Flavivirga spongiicola: one gene and its partner. The protein of the gene in region 1 interacts with the protein of each later gene in a pairwise test. Links are inferred from orthologs where the notes say so. Each region holds a gene or a part of one and is shown on either strand. Other genes may lie near its edges.

The links.
Region 2: the proteins of Q4Q47_RS05205 (region 1) and ftsA interact in binary tests that used the Escherichia coli proteins (3 or more experiments, as listed by UniProt). The link is inferred for Flavivirga spongiicola from one-to-one orthologs.

Annotation. Positions count from the first base shown.
Region 1 is NZ_JAUOEO010000001.1:1,368,891-1,378,073, forward strand. Bases 2,279-5,046 are described here. They hold Q4Q47_RS05205 (rod shape-determining protein), read left to right. Parts: upstream 2,279-3,032; coding sequence 3,033-4,061; downstream 4,062-5,046. Other genes in these bases: purH (bifunctional phosphoribosylaminoimidazolecarboxamide formyltransferase/IMP cyclohydrolase), read left to right, coding at 2,279-2,862; mreC (rod shape-determining protein MreC), read left to right, coding at 4,068-4,874; mreD (rod shape-determining protein MreD), read left to right, coding at 4,867-5,046. Also shown: exosortase family protein XrtF, read right to left, coding at 1-391; Q4Q47_RS05195 (GAF domain-containing protein), read left to right, coding at 620-1,075; more of purH, read left to right, coding at 1,330-2,278; more of mreD, read left to right, coding at 5,047-5,373; mrdA (penicillin-binding protein 2), read left to right, coding at 5,370-7,301; rod shape-determining protein RodA, read left to right, coding at 7,306-8,583; def (peptide deformylase), read left to right, coding at 8,806-9,183. UniProt on the Escherichia coli protein: Forms membrane-associated dynamic filaments that are essential for cell shape determination. Acts by regulating cell wall synthesis and cell elongation, and thus cell shape.
Region 2 is NZ_JAUOEO010000001.1:3,249,438-3,258,811, reverse strand. Bases 6,416-9,374 are described here. They hold ftsA (cell division protein FtsA), read right to left. Parts: upstream 8,571-9,374; coding sequence 7,260-8,570; downstream 6,416-7,259. Other genes in these bases: murC (UDP-N-acetylmuramate--L-alanine ligase), read right to left, coding at 9,283-9,374; Q4Q47_RS13040 (cell division protein FtsQ/DivIB), read right to left, coding at 8,574-9,266; ftsZ (cell division protein FtsZ), read right to left, coding at 6,416-7,145. Outside these bases: Q4Q47_RS13075 (SusC/RagA family TonB-linked outer membrane protein), read right to left, coding at 1-1,375; Q4Q47_RS13070 (FecR family protein), read right to left, coding at 1,615-2,769; Q4Q47_RS13065 (RNA polymerase sigma-70 factor), read right to left, coding at 2,982-3,572; Q4Q47_RS13055 (GatB/YqeY domain-containing protein), read right to left, coding at 4,343-4,792; more of ftsZ, read right to left, coding at 5,151-6,415. UniProt on the Escherichia coli protein: Essential cell division protein that assists in the assembly of the Z ring. May serve as the principal membrane anchor for the Z ring.

The DNA of each region.
Region 1 (9,183 bases):
AATTGACCGTATAAATTAAGACACTCCCGGAAAGTATATAAAAAAATGTAGTTTTCAATTTTCCTGAAAAAGCCATAATAAATGATATGAATAAAATAACAACGCTTATAGAGTTACACCCTTCAATAACACGTGCTAAATACTCGTTATCTACAATAACTTTCATAGAGGGTTCATCTGGGTGCGGCAACACCTGAGCATGATATCCAAACGTGTTTAATAACGATTCACTTTGTTTAGCCACCAAATGTGTCATATAATCAGGATAAAATTTCGAACCTTCGGAAACATCTAAATACATCTTATACACCACAGAAAAAGATATATAAACCAATAAAAAAGTAAGGATAAACTTTATAACCGACTTGTATTTTATAAAGAGTGTTTTCATGTGTTCATAATTGTTTATTTTTATCGGTCACATGTTGCTTCCATTGTAATTCTTTAATTGGGTATCGACTGTTCGTTATGAAAGTTTCATCTAGTGGCAAAAATGGTTTTCATCGGTTATACCAATTGAATTTCAAAAAATCACTTCTGGTTTGTTAAATTAAAAATATGCAAAACTGGATATCGAAATTACATCTTTTTAAATACTTTTACCAAAACTTTTGAATTTATGATTTTTAAAGACCTAAAACCACAAGTAGAAACTATTGTTTCGCATACAGAAAAAACAGTAGATGAGCGTCTTTTAAACATTTGTGAACTACTTGAAACCCATATAGCATATTACAACTGGGTTGGTTTTTATTTTAGAAATGGTGATAAAGAAGAATTACATTTAGGCCCTTATGTGGGAGCACCTACAGACCATAAAGTGATTCCCTTTGGGAAAGGCATTTGCGGACAAGTGGCTGTTAGCAATGAAAACTTTGTAGTACCAGATGTAGCTGCACAGGATAACTATATAGCTTGTAGTATTACTGTTAAAGCTGAAATTGTTATTCCAATTTTTGTAAATGAGAAAAACATAGGTCAAATTGATATTGATTCTAATACGCCTGATCCATTTACTGAAGCTGACGAACGTTTTTTAGAGTTTGTTTGTTCTCAAGTAGCAAAATTATTTTAAGTTCAAGATTCTAAATTCTGAGTTTAAAATTCGAGAAACATGAAACTTTGAATTTCAAACTTTAAACTTTGGGCTCTTAATGTTAACAACTTCTCTTTTTAGTTGAAAAATCACTTCCTTTTTTAAAAATTCTAAGCTTATTTTTTAAAGTAAATAAGTACTTTTGCAATTATTTAAATTTTTCAGCTTAAAACCCTGATAAACAACAACAATCTCATTCCCGAAACAGGAATTAAAAACATAACACGACACTAATGAGCAACGAGAAAACCATTAAATCTGCATTAATCTCAGTATTTAGTAAAGACGGATTAGAACCTATTGTAAAAAAATTAAACGAACAAGGTGTTACCATATACTCTACTGGTGGTACTCAAAAATTTATAAACGATTTAGGTGTAGATGTGGTTCCTGTTGAAGAGATAACTTCTTATCCTTCTATTCTTGGTGGCCGTGTAAAAACGTTACACCCTAAAGTTTTTGGTGGTATTTTAAACAGACAAAATCATGACGGTGATGTCGCAGAATTAGCAGCATTTGAAATTCCTCAAATTGATGTGGTTATTGTTGATTTATATCCATTTGAAAAAACAGTGGCTTCGGGTGCTAGCGAACAAGATATTATTGAAAAAATTGATATTGGTGGCATTTCGTTAATTCGCGCTGCTGCTAAAAACTATGCGGATGTTATTTGTGTATCATCAGTAGATGATTATGCTGAATTTTTAGATCTGATTTCTGAAAATAATGGCGCTATTTCAGAAGAAAACAGAAAGCGTTTTGCAGGCAAAGCCTTTAATATATCTTCACATTACGACACGGCTATTTTTAACTATTTTAATAAAAACCATGATGAAGCTGCTTTAAAGATTAGCGAAACTAAAGGAAAAGTATTGCGCTACGGAGAAAACCCTCACCAAAGAGGTTTTTTCTTTGGAAACTTTGATGAGCTATTCACGAAACTTCATGGTAAAGAATTAAGTTATAACAACCTTTTAGATGTTGATGCTGCTGTAAATTTAATGACTGAATTTAAAAACGACGCACCAACTTTTGCCATTTTAAAACATAATAACGCTTGTGGTTTAGCACAACGCGACACACTACACCAAGCTTATATTGATGCTTTAGCAGGAGACCCTGTGTCTGCTTTTGGAGGTGTTTTAATTAGTAATACTGAAATTGATGTCGCTACAGCAGAAGAAATTCATAAGCTATTCTGTGAAGTTGTTATTGCGCCTTCTTTTTCGGCAGAAGCTCTAACAATTCTTCAAGGCAAAAAGAATCGTATTATACTAGTGCTTCACGATATAGAATTACCAAATATGAATGTTAGAAGTTGTTTAAATGGCGTGTTGCTTCAAGACAGAAACAATATTACTGATACTATTGAAGGTCTAACAAATGTTACAAACCCGACTCCTAACGATAGCGAACTGGAAGATTTAATATTTGCTTCAAAAATTTGTAAACACACAAAATCTAACACCATTGTATTAGCAAAAAACAAGCAGTTATGTGCCAGCGGTACGGGGCAAACAAGTCGCGTTGATGCTCTGGAACAAGCCATCCATAAAGCAAATTCGTTTAATTTTGACTTGAAAGGTGCTGCTATGGCGAGTGATGCTTTTTTTCCTTTCCCGGACTGTGTTGAGATTGCAAAAAATGCCGGTGTAACTGCTGTTATTCAACCAGGTGGCTCTATAAAAGATCAATTAAGCATTGATTATTGTAATGAAAATAATTTAGCCATGGTTTTCACTGGCACACGTCATTTTAAACATTAATTGGCAAAAGAAATATATTGTTTTTAGTCATCTAAAAATCAACAAAAAACGTATAATTAAATTATAGTATTTTTTAATAAAATTTGAACAGGCTTAAAACCCATATATTTATTAACTTTTATTACATTTACGGGATTCGTTTTTTAAACCACTTAAATTATTAATAGCGCATGGGCTTTTTTGACTTCCTAACCGAAGAAATTGCAATAGATTTAGGAACTGCAAACACACTTATTATTCATAACGACAAAGTAGTTGTTGATTCACCTTCCATTGTTGCACGAGATAGAATTTCTGGTAAAATTATTGCCGTTGGTAAAGAAGCCAGTTTAATGCAGGGAAAAACGCATGAAAACATAAAAACTATTCGCCCTTTAAAAGATGGTGTAATTGCAGATTTTGATGCGTCTGAACAAATGATAAGTATGTTCATTAAAAACATACCTGCTTTAAAAAAGAAGTTTTTTACACCTGCGCTTCGTATGGTTATATGTATTCCATCAGGGATTACAGAAGTAGAAATGCGTGCTGTAAAAGAAAGTGCAGAACGTGTCAATGGTAAAGAGGTCTATTTAATACATGAACCAATGGCAGCAGCTATTGGTATTGGTGTAGATATTATGCAACCTAAAGGAAATATGGTTGTGGATATAGGTGGTGGTACCACAGAAATTGCTGTTATAGCTCTTGGAGGTATCGTCTGTGACAAATCTGTTAAAATTGCAGGTGATGTTTTCACCAATGATATTGTTTACTATATGCGTACACAACACAACTTATATGTTGGAGAGCGTACTGCAGAAAAAATAAAAATACAAATAGGTGCCGCAACTGAAGATTTAGAATTGCCACCGGAAGATATGAGTGTTCAAGGACGCGATTTATTAACTGGTAAACCTAAACAAGTATCTATTTCGCATAGAGAAATTGCTAAAGCTCTGGATAAATCTATCTTAAGAATTGAGGATGCTGTTATGGAAACTTTATCTCAAACGCCTCCAGAATTAGCTGCAGACATATACAACACTGGTATTTATTTAGCCGGTGGTGGCTCGATGTTACGAGGTTTAGATAAGCGTTTATCTCAAAAAACAGACCTTCCGGTTTACATAGCCGAAGACCCACTACGTGCAGTCGTTAGAGGTACTGGTATTACACTTAAAAATTTACCTAAATACAAAAGTGTATTGATAAAATAGCATACCATGCAACAGATTATTAATTTTATAATAAGGAACAAAAACTTTTTGTTGTTCTTGTTGCTGTTTTCTATTTCAATTTTATTTACGATTCAATCGCATTCTTACCATAAGAGTAAGTTTATTAATTCAGCTAATTTTTTAACAGGAAGTATCTACAATTCTGCAAATAATATTAGTGAGTATTTTAGTTTAAAATCTCAAAACAAACTTTTATCTGAAGAAAACAAGCACTTAAAATCTCTTCTGTATAATTCGAAAAGTATTATGGAAAAAGAGCATTTAGATAGCCTTAATACACCTTACTATTTTTCCAATGCTCAGGTTATTAAAAACAATTATTCTGCAACAGATAATATAATCCTAATTAATAAAGGGGAAAACGACAGTATAAAACAAGATTTTGGTGTGGTAACAACTCAAGGTATTATAGGCATTGTTGACGAAACAAGCGGCAATTTTGCAACCGTGATATCTATTTTAAATACGACAAGTTCTATAAGTGCTCAACTAAAAAAAACAAATCACTTCGGCACCTTAGAATGGGATGCTAAAAATCCTGCTATCGTTCAACTTACAGACATCCCTAAAATAGCTAATGTTTTAGTTGGAGATACCATCGTTACTTCCGGACGTTCTTCTATATTCCCTAAAGACATAAATATAGGTCTCATCGAAAATTACAAACTTGATGCTGCCGAAAATTATTATGAGATTAATGTGAGACTTTTTAACGATATGACCGATCTGGAGCATGTTTATATCATAGAAAACACTAATAAACCTGAGATTACTAATTTACTAAATGAATAATTTACTTTCTGTAAATAGCGTCCGTTTTGTTGTATTAATATTAATACAGGCTTTATTATTTAATAACATTAACTTTTTGGGTTATATAAACCCTTATCCATACATTTTATTTATTGCTTTTTTTCCAGTAAAAAGTAACCGTGTTATGATCATTTTATCAGGCTTCCTGTTAGGGTTAATTACTGATATGTTTTTAGATTCTGGAGGCATTCATGCAGCAGCTTGTGTATTTATTGCCTATGTAAGACCTGTTATATTGAAATTTTCTTTTGGAACGATGTACGAACACCATCATATAAGATTCGGTGCTGTAGACTTTGGTTCTAAACTTACTTATATTATAGTACTTGTTATATTACACCATAGTATTTTGTTTTCATTAGAAATATTTAACTTATCGAAAATAATTTTAATACTTAAAAAAACGTTATTCTCAAGTATATTTACTATTTTATTAAGTACTATAATAACTATTATTTTTAGTCGAAATCCCAAATGAGACAACTCTTACTTTTCGTTTCTATAATACTTGTAGGTCTTTTATTTATATTCAGACTCTTTTACCTTCAGGTATATACTTCAAATGAGCATAATTTATTTGATGATAATGCTATTAGAAAAGTATATGATTATCCCAAGCGAGGGTTTATTTACGATAGAAATAACCAACTTTTAGTAGCCAATCAACCATCGTATGATGTTATGGTTATTCCACGTGAAGTAGAACCATTGGATACTCTTGAGTTTTGTTCATTATTAAAAATTGATAAAGAACAGTTTATAAAAACTTATAATAGAGCAAGACGCTACTCTCCCAGATTACCTTCCGTTTTTGTATCTCATTTATCAAAAGAAGATTATGCCGCTTTGCAGGAAAAAATGCGAAAGTTTGAAGGATTTTATATTCAAAAAAGATCACTCAGACATTACCAAACTACTATTGGTGCTAATGTTTTAGGGGATATAGGAGAGGTAAACACCAGCGATTTAAAAAAAGATTCCTATTACAGAATGGGAGATTTAAAGGGAAAACAAGGGGTTGAAGCATCTTACGAAGACATACTTCGGGGTGTAAAAGGCATTAAGTTTATCCAAAAAGATAGATTTAATAGAAATATTGGTCCCTATAAAGAAGGTACGTTTGATACCATCCCAGAACAAGGAAAAGATATTACGATTACTATTGATGCAAAACTGCAAGAATACGGCGAACTACTCATGCAAAATAAACGTGGTGGCGTTATTGCTATTGAACCAGCTTCGGGAGAAATATTAGCTATGATAGCAGCTCCGACCTACGACCCTAATCTTTTAGTAGGAAGAGAACGCTCTAAAAATTTCACTACACTTTTCAATGATTCTATAGCAAAACCTTTATTTAATAGAAGTTTACAAGGTGTTTACGAACCCGGTTCACCTTTTAAATTAATGAATGCCTTAATTGGTTTACAGGAAGGCGTTATAACGCCTCATGAAACTGTTACCTGTTATGCCGGATATAAATATGGTAATCGTTTTATGAAATGCCACTGCTATATTGGTAAGCGTAATAATTTGATTTCAGGAATACAAGAATCTTGCAATGCTTATTTTGCAACTACTTATAGAAAAATTTTAGATAAAAGCGGTAATTCTTCAACAGGCATTGACATCTGGAGCAAGCATGCTAAAAGTTTTGGTTTAGGTAATTTTTTAAACAATGATCTATATGTTGGACAAAAAGGTAGAATTCCAGACAGAAACTACTACAAACATATATATCCTAAAACTTTTTATTCAACTTACACCATATCCAATGCTATCGGACAAGGTGAAGTAGCCACCACCCCCATTCAGTTGGCCAATATGATTGCTGCCATAGCGAATAGAGGCTATTACTACACGCCACATATTATTAAATCTATTGAAGGCAAAACACTACCCGAACAGTTTACAAAAACTAGGTATACAACCATTGATAAAACCCATTTTGAACCAGTAATAGAAGGCATGCTACAAGTTTATAAAAAAGGGACTGCCGCATTTTTACAAGTAAAAGATATAGACATCTGTGGCAAAACTGGAACTGTAGAGAATTTTGCTATTATAGATAGTTTAAAAACACAACTTACAGATCATTCTATTTTCGTTGCTTTTGCGCCTAAAAATGATCCTAAAATAGCTATTGCTGTTTTTGTTGAAAATGGTTATTGGGGAAGCCGGTTCGCAGGTAAAATAGCTAGCTTAATGATTGAAAAACATATTAAAGGCGCCATTACCAGAAAAGATCTTGAAGAGTGGATTTTAAGACATAGTTTAGAAAACGAATACGCTAAACCATATTCTGGAGAACCTTTTAGAATAAATGAATATACTAAGTTACAGCTTGTTGACGACTCTGAATATAAACGACTTAAGCGGCGATTAAAAACTTCACAAAACCTATAAATGAATGGTTAGGGAAACTAACAAACATTATAAATTTGATTGGATTACCATTATCCTCTTTTTGTTACTGGTCGGATTTGGTTGGTTAAATATACTATCGGCTTCTCATACAGGAGGTGATATAGACTATTTTACTTTCTCACAACCTTATGGCAAGCAATCCATATTTATACTACTCACTTTTTGTATCATTATAGTTATTTTAGGTATTGAAGCCAAATTTTATGAGCGCTTTTCAAGTATTATATATATAGTATCTATGCTATCCCTTATTGGGCTTTTTATCTTCGGAAAAAATGTAAACGGTGCTACATCATGGTATGCCATTGGCTCTATGACACTTCAACCTAGCGAATTTGCGAAAACAGCCACTGCACTCGCTGTAGCAAAACAGATCAGTGATTTAAATACGAACATTAACAGTTTTAAAGATCAAATTCAAACCTTTATAATTATTATTATTCCGGCTCTTTTGGTTTTATTACAAAATGACACTGGCAGTACCATTGTTTATGGTGCTTTCTTTTTTGTTTTGTATAGAGAAGGATTACCAAAGTATTACCTCTCTATAGGCGTGTCCGTTATCATACTATCCGTTTTGGCTTTAAAATTTGGCCCTTTAACAACCTCAGTAATTGCTTCTATTTTTATTTTAGGTTATTATTTTTTAAACAGAAAAAAGTTTACATTATTTCAATCTTTATTTATGTTATTACTTTCCATAGGACTGTCTTATGGAATAAAATTGTTTTATGACAGCATTTTAAAACCTCACCAACAAGACAGAATAAGTTTATGGTTGCGGTTAGAAAAAGACCCTGTTAAGCTAGAAGCAATGAAAAAAACTTTTGCCTATAACTTAAACGAATCTGAAAAAGCAATTAGTTCAGGTGGTTTTAACGGCAGAGGTTTTATGGAAGGTACCAGAACGACTGGGAAGTTTGTGCCTGAACAACATACCGATTATATTTTTAGCACTGTTGGGGAAGAATGGGGATTCTTAGGCAGTTCCTTTGTGGTTATCGTGTTTATTTTACTCTTATTGCGTATTCTCCACTTAGCAGAATTACAAAAATCGCAATTTAGTAGGGTGTATGGTTATGGTGTAGCTTCTATTATATTTATTCATTTTTTAATCAATATTGGCATGGTCATGGGGTTAATTCCAACTATAGGGATTCCGCTACCTCTATTCAGTTATGGTGGATCTGGTCTTTGGGCGTTTACCATTCTAATTTTTATCTTTATTAAATTAGATTCTAACAAAATTAATGAATGGTAGTCGGTAATAGCCATTTAATACCATTACTATCATAAAATGTAGAACTCATCTTGGCTTTTTGTGTTTAACCGAAAATGAGATAAAATATGTCCAGATAAGGCGCTTTTTGAAAGGCATAGCATCGCTACAGATAATAAAAGTGACGAAATATGGTCGAATTTTAGCCATTTTTAGGAAATAGAAAAAGTCAAGACGAGTTCTTAGTATAATTATTTCGCTCTTATGAAAAACCTAATCTTTTTAGCTTTCGGACTTTTTTTAATTATAGGATGTTCTAGCACAAAAAGTGCTCTAAAAAATGATTTTTCCAAAAAAGAATCTCGTTTAATTATGAATGCAGATAGTTTATCACCTATGCGCATTTATAAAATAACTAACACAAAAGATTCCCTTTTATTAAGAACTAAAAGCGGCTATATGAAGCCCGATCCAAAAAATAAAACACTACACCTTTTTATAAAAAGACTTTATGCCACCGTGAGAGATAGTATATCTATGGGAGTTGGTATAGCAGCACCCCAAGTAGGTGTTTTAAAAAACATTATTTGGGTACAACGTTTTGATAAGGAACATTTTCCTTTTGAAGTATATCTAAATCCA
Region 2 (9,374 bases), 1.9 Mb from region 1 along the record:
CTAAGTGTTGATCAATATTAAATCGTAATTGATACCTTTTAAATCCAGAGCCAATTATAATCCCTTCGTCATTCAAATAATTTAAGCCTAGATAATAATTAGAAGTCTCTGTTCCATTGGTGACACTTAGATTATTGTTATGAACAACTCCAGTTGTAAACATTATGTCTTGCCAATTAGTATCTGCAATATCGTTGAGATCAGAAAATGGAACATTTGCAGGATCTACCCCATTATAAATAGCATATTCATTTCTAAATTCTGCATATTCTCTACCACTAAGTAAATCCAATTTTTTTACAGGGTTACTAATTGTTATGTTGGTATCATAAGTCACTTGAGGCACAGAATTTAGTTTTCCTCTTTTAGTGGTAATCAATACCACCCCGTTGGATCCCCTAGAACCATAAATGGCTGTAGAACTAGCATCTTTTAGAACTTCGATAGATTTAATATCTGCAGGGTTTATGGTGTTTAAGTCTCCTCCGCCAATAAACCCATCTACAACATATAGAGGTTCGTTGCCCGCGTTAATAGAATTTCCTCCACGTATTCTAATCGTAGTGCCTGATCCTGGTGCTCCTCCTATTGAAGATACTTGAACTCCCGAAAGCCTACCTTGTAATGCTTGGTCTATTCTAGTTACCTGCTGTTTTTGTATTTCTTCTTCTTTAATAGTTCCTACAGCTCCTGTAAGATCACTTTTTTTAACAGTTCCGTACCCAACAACGACAACCTCATCCAAACTTGCAGCATCTTCTTTCAAGACTACAGTTATGTTGGTTTGATTACCAATAGTAACCTCTTGTCTTTCAAAACCTAAATAAGACACTACAAGTATAGCATTGTCATTCGTTATTTTTAAAGAAAAATTACCGTCAAAATTGGATTGCGTACCATTTTTTGTTCCTTTTTCAAGAATATTAGCTCCTGGAAGTGGTTGCCCATTACCATCAATAACAACACCCGATACTTGAATGCCTTGCTCCTTAATGATGCTTTGCTTTCTTCTTTCTTTTACAACAACTGTATTATTAGAAGAAAGTACAACATTGAAATTGCCACTTGACAAACTCTTTTGTAATAATTTATTTGCTGATACGATTCCCTTTTTTACTTTTACTCTTGGGAAATCTTTAAATATCCCTTCTTGATAAATGAATTTATAGTCTGTTTGTTCCATAATTAGATCAAAGACTTCATCTACTGTTAAAGTATTATCTATATCTATTTTTATTTTAGTGTTTTGTGATAACACGTCACTTGGCGTAAAGCCAAAGGCTGTTATACAGCATAAGAAAACAAAGGTTCTCATAATAATTAGTAGTAGTTTCTTTCTAAAATAGAGAGATTTATTTTTTAATTTAATTTCCATAAATTTGTTTTGTTATTAGTTAGTTAAACATTTAATTAATTAGTGACTACAAAGGGGATAAAGTCTAATACTTTCCACGGTCTAAACTCTGTTCCCTTTACTTTTTTTTTAGAGTTGTTGTTATTTCATATAGTTCTTGGTGTTTATTATTAAACTTTATTTTCTATAGTTCATGCATTGTGCAAGTTGGCCATTTCATAAAAAATGTTAAGACATTTTCAATCTGTAACCTTTCCGTCCTACTTTAAAATTATTGTCTTGTCTTTAATTTTATAGTCTTTAATTATACTTAAAGTTTTTATTGCTGATAAAATTTCTTCAATGTTTTGATCTTTTCCTAAGACTCCTTTAAATCTAATATCTTCAAGTTCTTTATTTACAAAAACCACATCTATATCATACCATCTAGATATTACTTTCATTATATTTTTTAATGGTTTTTCTTTAAAAATGAAAACACCGTTTTTCCAAGAAATCTCAGTGTTTATATCTACTACTGCTACTGATAATTTATTATTTATAACATCAACGTTTGACTGCTGATTTGGAACCAATAATTGTTTATCTATTGATGTGTTAACTTCTATTTTCCCTTCAACTAAAGTGGTATAGACATTAGTCTCATCTTTATATGCTTTTATATTGAACTCGGTTCCGAATACTTCTATTTCTTGAGATTGGTTAAATACTTTGAATTTTGACCCTTTGTGTTCTGAACTAGATGACACATCAAAATATGCTTCTCCATATACTAATTCAACATTACGAGTTTCTCCATCAATAAAACTCACGGGGAATTTTAATTGCGATTCTGAATTAAGCCACACCTTAGTACCATCCGATAGTTTTACAAAAAACTGACCACCTCGTGGAATGGTTAGATAATTATATACAACCTCTTTTGCATTTTGTTTCGCTACTTCATAAATAATTTCCTCTCCATTACTGCTGGCATTTTGTGTTTGAAAAGATGAACCTTTCCCTAAAGCTACTTGAGAACCATCTTCTAAGGTAAGTGTAGCCTTGTCTGTACCAGGTACTATAATATTAGTATTTACTATTGTTGGAGTTGTGTTTTCTATATCATTATTTACAAATTTATCTCTAATAAAATAGCTGGTAGCTAGGATACCTATAAGAACTGCCGCTGCTACATATTTTAAATAAGGTCTGAACAGGTTTCCTTTTTTCTTCTGGGCTTTATTAATTTGAGATTCTATTCTTGACCATGATTCTATTTTGAACACGTTTTCTTTTCCCATTTTTAACTCAGTCCAAATATTATTTTTATCTTGATAGGAATCTAAAAATGCTTCTAATAACTGAATTTCTTCAATAGAACATTCATCATTAATGTATTTAGTAAAAAGCTTTTTTGCTTGTTTTATATTCATTATTTTTTGTAATAAACGTTTTAATAAATTTTGGGTAGATAATAGTAAGTAACAAAACTTACTACTTGGTACACGTTAAAAACAGTTTTTTTATAAAAAAAACATCAAAGCACATAAAACCCTGTACTTATCCTTTTTAATGTGAACTAGTGAATTTTGAATATTTTCATATTATAGACCTATACTATATCAAATAACAAATAGCACGTTTATTAAATAAAATGGTCTTGATTTGATGAGATACAAATGAAATAAAAAAGGTGTTCTTCATCTTGAAGGTCTTTCTTTATAAATTTTAATGCTTTTGAGATTTGATTTTTAACGGCTTGCATTGAGATTTTTAAATCTTCAGAGATTTCTTTATTCGATTTATATTGATATCTACTTAATTCGAAAATCTCTTTACAGCGTTTAGGCAATTTATTAACTGAATCATGTATAGCTTTTTTAAGTTCATCGTACTCCATTTTTTTGGAAGTATTAACCGATAAATCAACAATATTCAGTCTTGTAATATCTTCTTTTGTAAACTTTTGATCTCTAAAATAATTAAATATCTGGTATTTTACTGCTCTAAATAAATAGGCTTTGATATTAATTATTTTCGCCTCTTTTCGTTTTGACCAAAAATCAATAAAGATATTTTGGATGATGTCTTCACAGGCTTCTTTGTTTTTTATAACATTAAAAGCGTACAAAAACATTTTACTAGCGTACATTTCATGTAGTTCCTTAAATGCCTTTGAATTACCAAGTGCAATCTGCTCAAGAAGTTCTTTATCGCTATAAGACCTTAATATCATTAAAGAGAATATAAAAAAGTTTTAATTGTAGCATTTATTACAAAACAATATTAAGTAAATTTTATTAATATCTTTTGTTTATGGTAGTCTTTTGTAATCTGTTATCGAAATGTACTTAACGTTTTGCTTAAAATCAAGATATTTTGTTATTATTTACTAGCGATTTAGACTAACGGATTCTATTTAATATAGTATAATCTAAATTTGTATTTGCTTTTTCCAATATTTTATTTTTTTTACTAAACTTCTCTCATAATACTTTCATATCGCCTCTTACTTTTCTTTCTATTATTATAGTGACATAGATTTTAGCAACAATTTTTTTAAGCTCGAATAATTTTGGAGCAGCTTTTAAAGAAAAATATAGGCAACTGATAATACCCTAAACAACACAGTCAATATAAAAACTCCGATCTTCAAAGTAGGATAAATTTTGACCATGACAATAAAAAAAATCATACTGCTTTTCAGGCACTTACATTTTTAAAGTTTTTTATTATCATCTAAAAATAGATCCAAAATATTACAGATGCAACAGGACCAATTGCTATCATATTTAATGTACTCCTAAAAACCTGAAAACCATGCAATTCATAAGAATTACATGGTTTTGCTACTAAAAAACATTTAGTTTCAGTGACCGCGAAGGGATTCGAACCCCCAACCCTCAGAGCCGAAATCTGATATTCTATCCAGTTGAACTACGCAGCCATTACATTCCCGTCTTTCGACTTCGCTCAAGATAAACTCTAGCAGGAATCTTATAATTGTTAACTTAATTTTTGTCGTACAATATTAGAAATTGTTTTACCGTCCGCTTGTCCAGCTAATTCTTTACTAACCATACCCATGACCTTACCCATATCTTTCATGCCTTCTGCTCCAATTCGATCAATAGTCATAACAACTACTTTCTCAATTTCTTCATCTGTTAAAGCTTCTGGTAAAAATTGTGCAATAACCTCTGCTTCTGCTAATTCTGGAGCGGCTAAATCTTCGCGTCCTTGTTCTATATAAATAGCAGCGCTATCTCTTCGCTGTTTTACTTGTTTTTGAAGTATTTTAAGCTCTTGTTCTTCCGTTAAATCTTCCTTTGCACCGCTTTCAGTTTGTGCTAACAAAATTGCAGATTTCACGGCACGTAAAGCCGTTAAAGCTGTTTGATCTTTAGCTTTCATGGCTTCTTTTAAAGCTGACATGACATCTTGTTGTAAACTCATTATAATTCTATTTAAGTGCGAAGATATAAAAAAGTTGGAAGGAGGAAGTGGGAAGTACGAAGAAAAAAAAGATTCTCTCCTTCGAGGGAATGACAAACTTTCAATTGATTAAAAAACCCGAAAAGCTGAGGGAAACTTTTCGGGTTCATAACAAAGTAAGGCCAGTGTACTGTTTATACCAATTTGATTATAAAATGTGGTATTAAAGACAATGTTATTTTAAAATCTAAAAACGCTGTGATTAGATTGCATAGCATTACTACGGAATTTATGAACAAGGCATTTAGGTTTTAAAAGCCTGTGCTCAACTTGATTGGGTAAACGAGACGACATGCGACATTTTATACTCAAATTGATATTAATCTACGTTATCGTGTAAAAACGAATTATTGCTTCTTAATTGTATATCATCATTATCATCTGTCCCAATACTGGTTCTAGACATATCTGTTTCTGAAGAATGCTTAGCTTCATCTAAGTTAACACCTTGACGTTTATATGCAGGCACCTTTTCTATATCATCGATTTTTGCATTGTTGAATTTATAATTAAAGTCCTTCATTTTGAGTCTGCGTTCTTCTGCGCGCTCCTTAAGCAGCTCAGAAATAGGGCTATTCATAGGGTCTATTTCTTCAGTAGCTTCTTCCTTTAAAGTAGACTCCTCATGCGTGATCTTTTTTTCAAACACCATATCGTTATCCACTTCTTCCACAACTTCATTAGATGCAGGTTGCTTTTTATTCATTGAAGACTCAAGCTCAACATAATCATCCAGCGCATAACGAATATCTCCATCTTCATTAGTTTCTGTAACCGGAATAAGTTCTACATAATCATTTACTGGTATTTTTTTTATGTCATCATCCATTAACTGATGAGAAATAACGTCTTCATCTTCTTCAGTTTCTTCATTATTTGACGAAAGTGGCAAATCAAAGGTCAAAGTAATTTGTTGCTCTTCTTCAATATAATCTGAAATAATTTCTACATCAGTAATATCTTCAACATCATCAGACATCCTTGTAACTGGCTTAATAATAAAATCTTCATCTTCTTCAATATTAGCCGCAACCTCATCATATACTACATTGATATTTTTAATAATTTCTGATGTTGGTATTAAATCTATATTTTCAGTTGGCTCAACTGGTTTTTGTTTATTAATTGAACGTTTTTCAAAATTAATATTTTCCTCTTCTTCAGTTTCTAAATCTAAAGTATGACGAACAATTGGCACTTCCTTCTTCTCTTCCAGTTCGATTACCGGAGCAATAATTACGGGTTCTTTTTCTTTTGGATTTAAATCTTGATCTTCGCTAAGCGAGTGCACTACTTTTTTAGTTTCGGTATTAGAAATTTCGTCTTGTTGTTCAAGATTAAAACCAGTAGCAATAATAGTTACTGCTATTGATTCTTCTAACGCTTCATCTTCTCCAACACCCATAATAATATTTGCACCATGACCGGCTTCAGTTTGAATATGATCATTGATTTCCCCTATTTCATCGATAGTAATTTCGTGAGAGCCCGAAACGATCAATAACAATACATTTTTGGCACCTGTAATTTTATTATCGTTTAGTAATGGAGAATCTAAAGCTTTTCGAATAGCATCTTGAGCACGATTTTGACCTGAAGCCAAAGCAGATCCCATAATAGCAGTTCCACTATTACTCAATACTGTTTTAGCATCACGTAAATCAATATTTTGTGTGTAGTGGTGTGTAATAACTTCAGCTATACCACGAGCAGCGGTTGATAACACTTCATCTGCTTTAGAGAATCCTGCTTTAAAACCAAGATTTCCATAAACCTCACGAAGTTTATTGTTATTTATTACAATTAAAGAATCTACAACATCTCTTAACTTTTCAATCCCCTTTTGAGATTGTTCAATACGCATTCTCCCTTCAAATTGAAATGGCATAGTGACTATACCTACTGTTAAAATGTCTAATTCTTTAGCCATTTTAGCAATAATGGGAGCAGCTCCTGTTCCTGTACCACCACCCATGCCAGCAGTTATAAACACCATTTTAGTATTGGAATCCAACATTTGAGAAATATCATCAAAACTCTCAACGGCCGATTGTTCTCCTATATCTGGATTTGCCCCTGCACCTAATCCTTCTGTTAGGTTGAGTCCTAATTGGATTTTGTTTGGGACACCACTATTTTGAAGTGCTTGTGCATCGGTATTACAGATGTAAAAATCAACACCTTTAATACCTTGTTGGAACATGTGATTAATGGCGTTGCTGCCTCCTCCTCCAACACCAATAACTTTAATAACATTTGACTGATTTTTAGGCAAATCAAATGCAATGCTTTCGAATTCTTCTTTGCTGCTCATAAATTCTATTTATTGAGGGTTTTATACTTTATTTTTTAATTCAATGGATTATATCGTCTCTGTGCCATCTGGCAACTTCACTAAAATTATCTATTGACAATTTTATTATGCTTCTTACTCCGCGTTATCTAAAAAATCTTTAACACGTTCGGTTAACTTATCTAAAAAGGAACGACGTTCCTTTACTGGTTGCTCTTTAGTTTCTTCAATTGGGTTTTCTTCTTCATTTTCAAGATCCACCTCATTTTGTTCTAACTTCTTTCTTTCTTGACGTTTTAAACCATCTAAAACCAGTCCTACTGCTGTTGCATACAACGGACTTGTAATATCATCATCACTATCTCCCGCTAAATGTTCATTGGGATACCCTATTCTAGTATCCATTCCTGTTATATACTCTACTAATTGTTTTAAATGTTTTAACTGACTACCACCGCCCGTTAAGACGATACCTGCAATTAACTTTTTCTTTTGTTCTTCGTGCCCGTAATTTTTAATTTCAACATATACTTGTTCTACAATTTCGACAACACGTGCATGAATTATTTTTGAGAGATTCTTTAATGTAATTTCTTTGGGCTCTCTACCTCTTAAACCTGGTATAGATACTATTTCATTATCCTTATTTTCTCCTGGCCACGCAGAACCAAATTTTATCTTTAATAATTCAGCTTGCTTTTCAATAATAGAGCAACCTTCTTTTATATCTTCCGTAATCACATTACCTCCAAAAGGAATCACTGCAGTATGACGAATGATACCATCTCTAAAAATGGCTAGATCTGTTGTTCCTCCCCCAATATCAATAAGGGCGACACCAGCTTCTTTTTCTTCTTGACTTAAAACTGCATTTGCAGAAGCTAATGGCTCCAATGTGATACCTTCTAAATTTAAACCAGCACTTTGCACACAACGTCCAATATTTCTAATAGAAGATACCTGACCAACAACTACATGAAAATTAGCCTCTAAACGGCCTCCATACATCCCTATGGGCTCCTTAATTTCAGCTTGACCATCTACTTTATATTCTTGAGGCAATACATGAATAATTTCTTCTCCGGGAAGCATGACCAGCTTATGCACTTGGTTTATTAATCTGTCAATATCTTCTTCGTCTATAACATGCTCTGAATTGGGTCTTGTTATATAATCACTGTGTTGTAAACTTCTAATATGTTGTCCGGCAATCCCAACAGTAACACCACCAATTTTCATTTCAGCAGAAACTTCTGCTTCTTGAACAGCTTGCTGTATAGATTGAATTGTTTGCGTAATATTATTTACGACACCACGGTGCACACCTAAACTTTTAGATTTACCTATTCCTAAAATTTCTACTTTTCCATATTCATTTTTACGACCAATCATGGCCACAATCTTTGTGGTTCCTATGTCTAATCCTACTGCTAAATTATGCTCCATGGCTTATATTTTGGTACATATTACTTGATTGTCAAACTGCAAATTGATTTTACTATAATTATTAAGTGTTTTCTCTTTTAGTTTTTTTTGATAGAATGCTTTTAAATTATTAATCTTCTTATCTAAAAAATCCACATCGCCTAATTGTACCGTAAAGTTGCATTGTCTTAATTTTAAATAAATAGCTTTATCAATACTTTGATGAATCTCAATAACATTCTTTTTTAAGAATTCATCATGAGTAATTTTACTTGCAATTTTATAAATACTCCTTAAATTATTTTTTTCTACATAACCAGTAACTAGTGGCACCCTCGCCGAATAATTGGTAGACAATGGCATGTAGGAACCTTCGTCATCAATATAATAAGACGCATTTGTACTCACTCGTGCTATAGGTGTTTTTTGTTCTATTTCAGCATTAAGTGTCCCGTTTACAGCAACATACACTTCTGCCGCTTTTATCATTGGATTAGATTTTAGGGCATTCTCTAGCTCATTCAAATCTAAAGTTTCTTTGGGTACATTTTTAACGCCACCATATTTTTGTATTAACAATTTACTAACAGTCTCATTTGTAACAAAAAGGTTATTTTCCCCAATAAACTGTACTTGAGGGACTGATATCTTTCTAACCCCATTTCTTTGTGATGCAAAAGCGAATAAAAATCCTACTAACACCAATAAAACAAACATTCTTATGTAATTCCAATTAACCCGCAATGCTGAATTCTTTTTTAATACGTTTTACTTGTTCTCCTATGTCACCTGCGCCAATTGTTAATACAATTTGCGCATGACTAT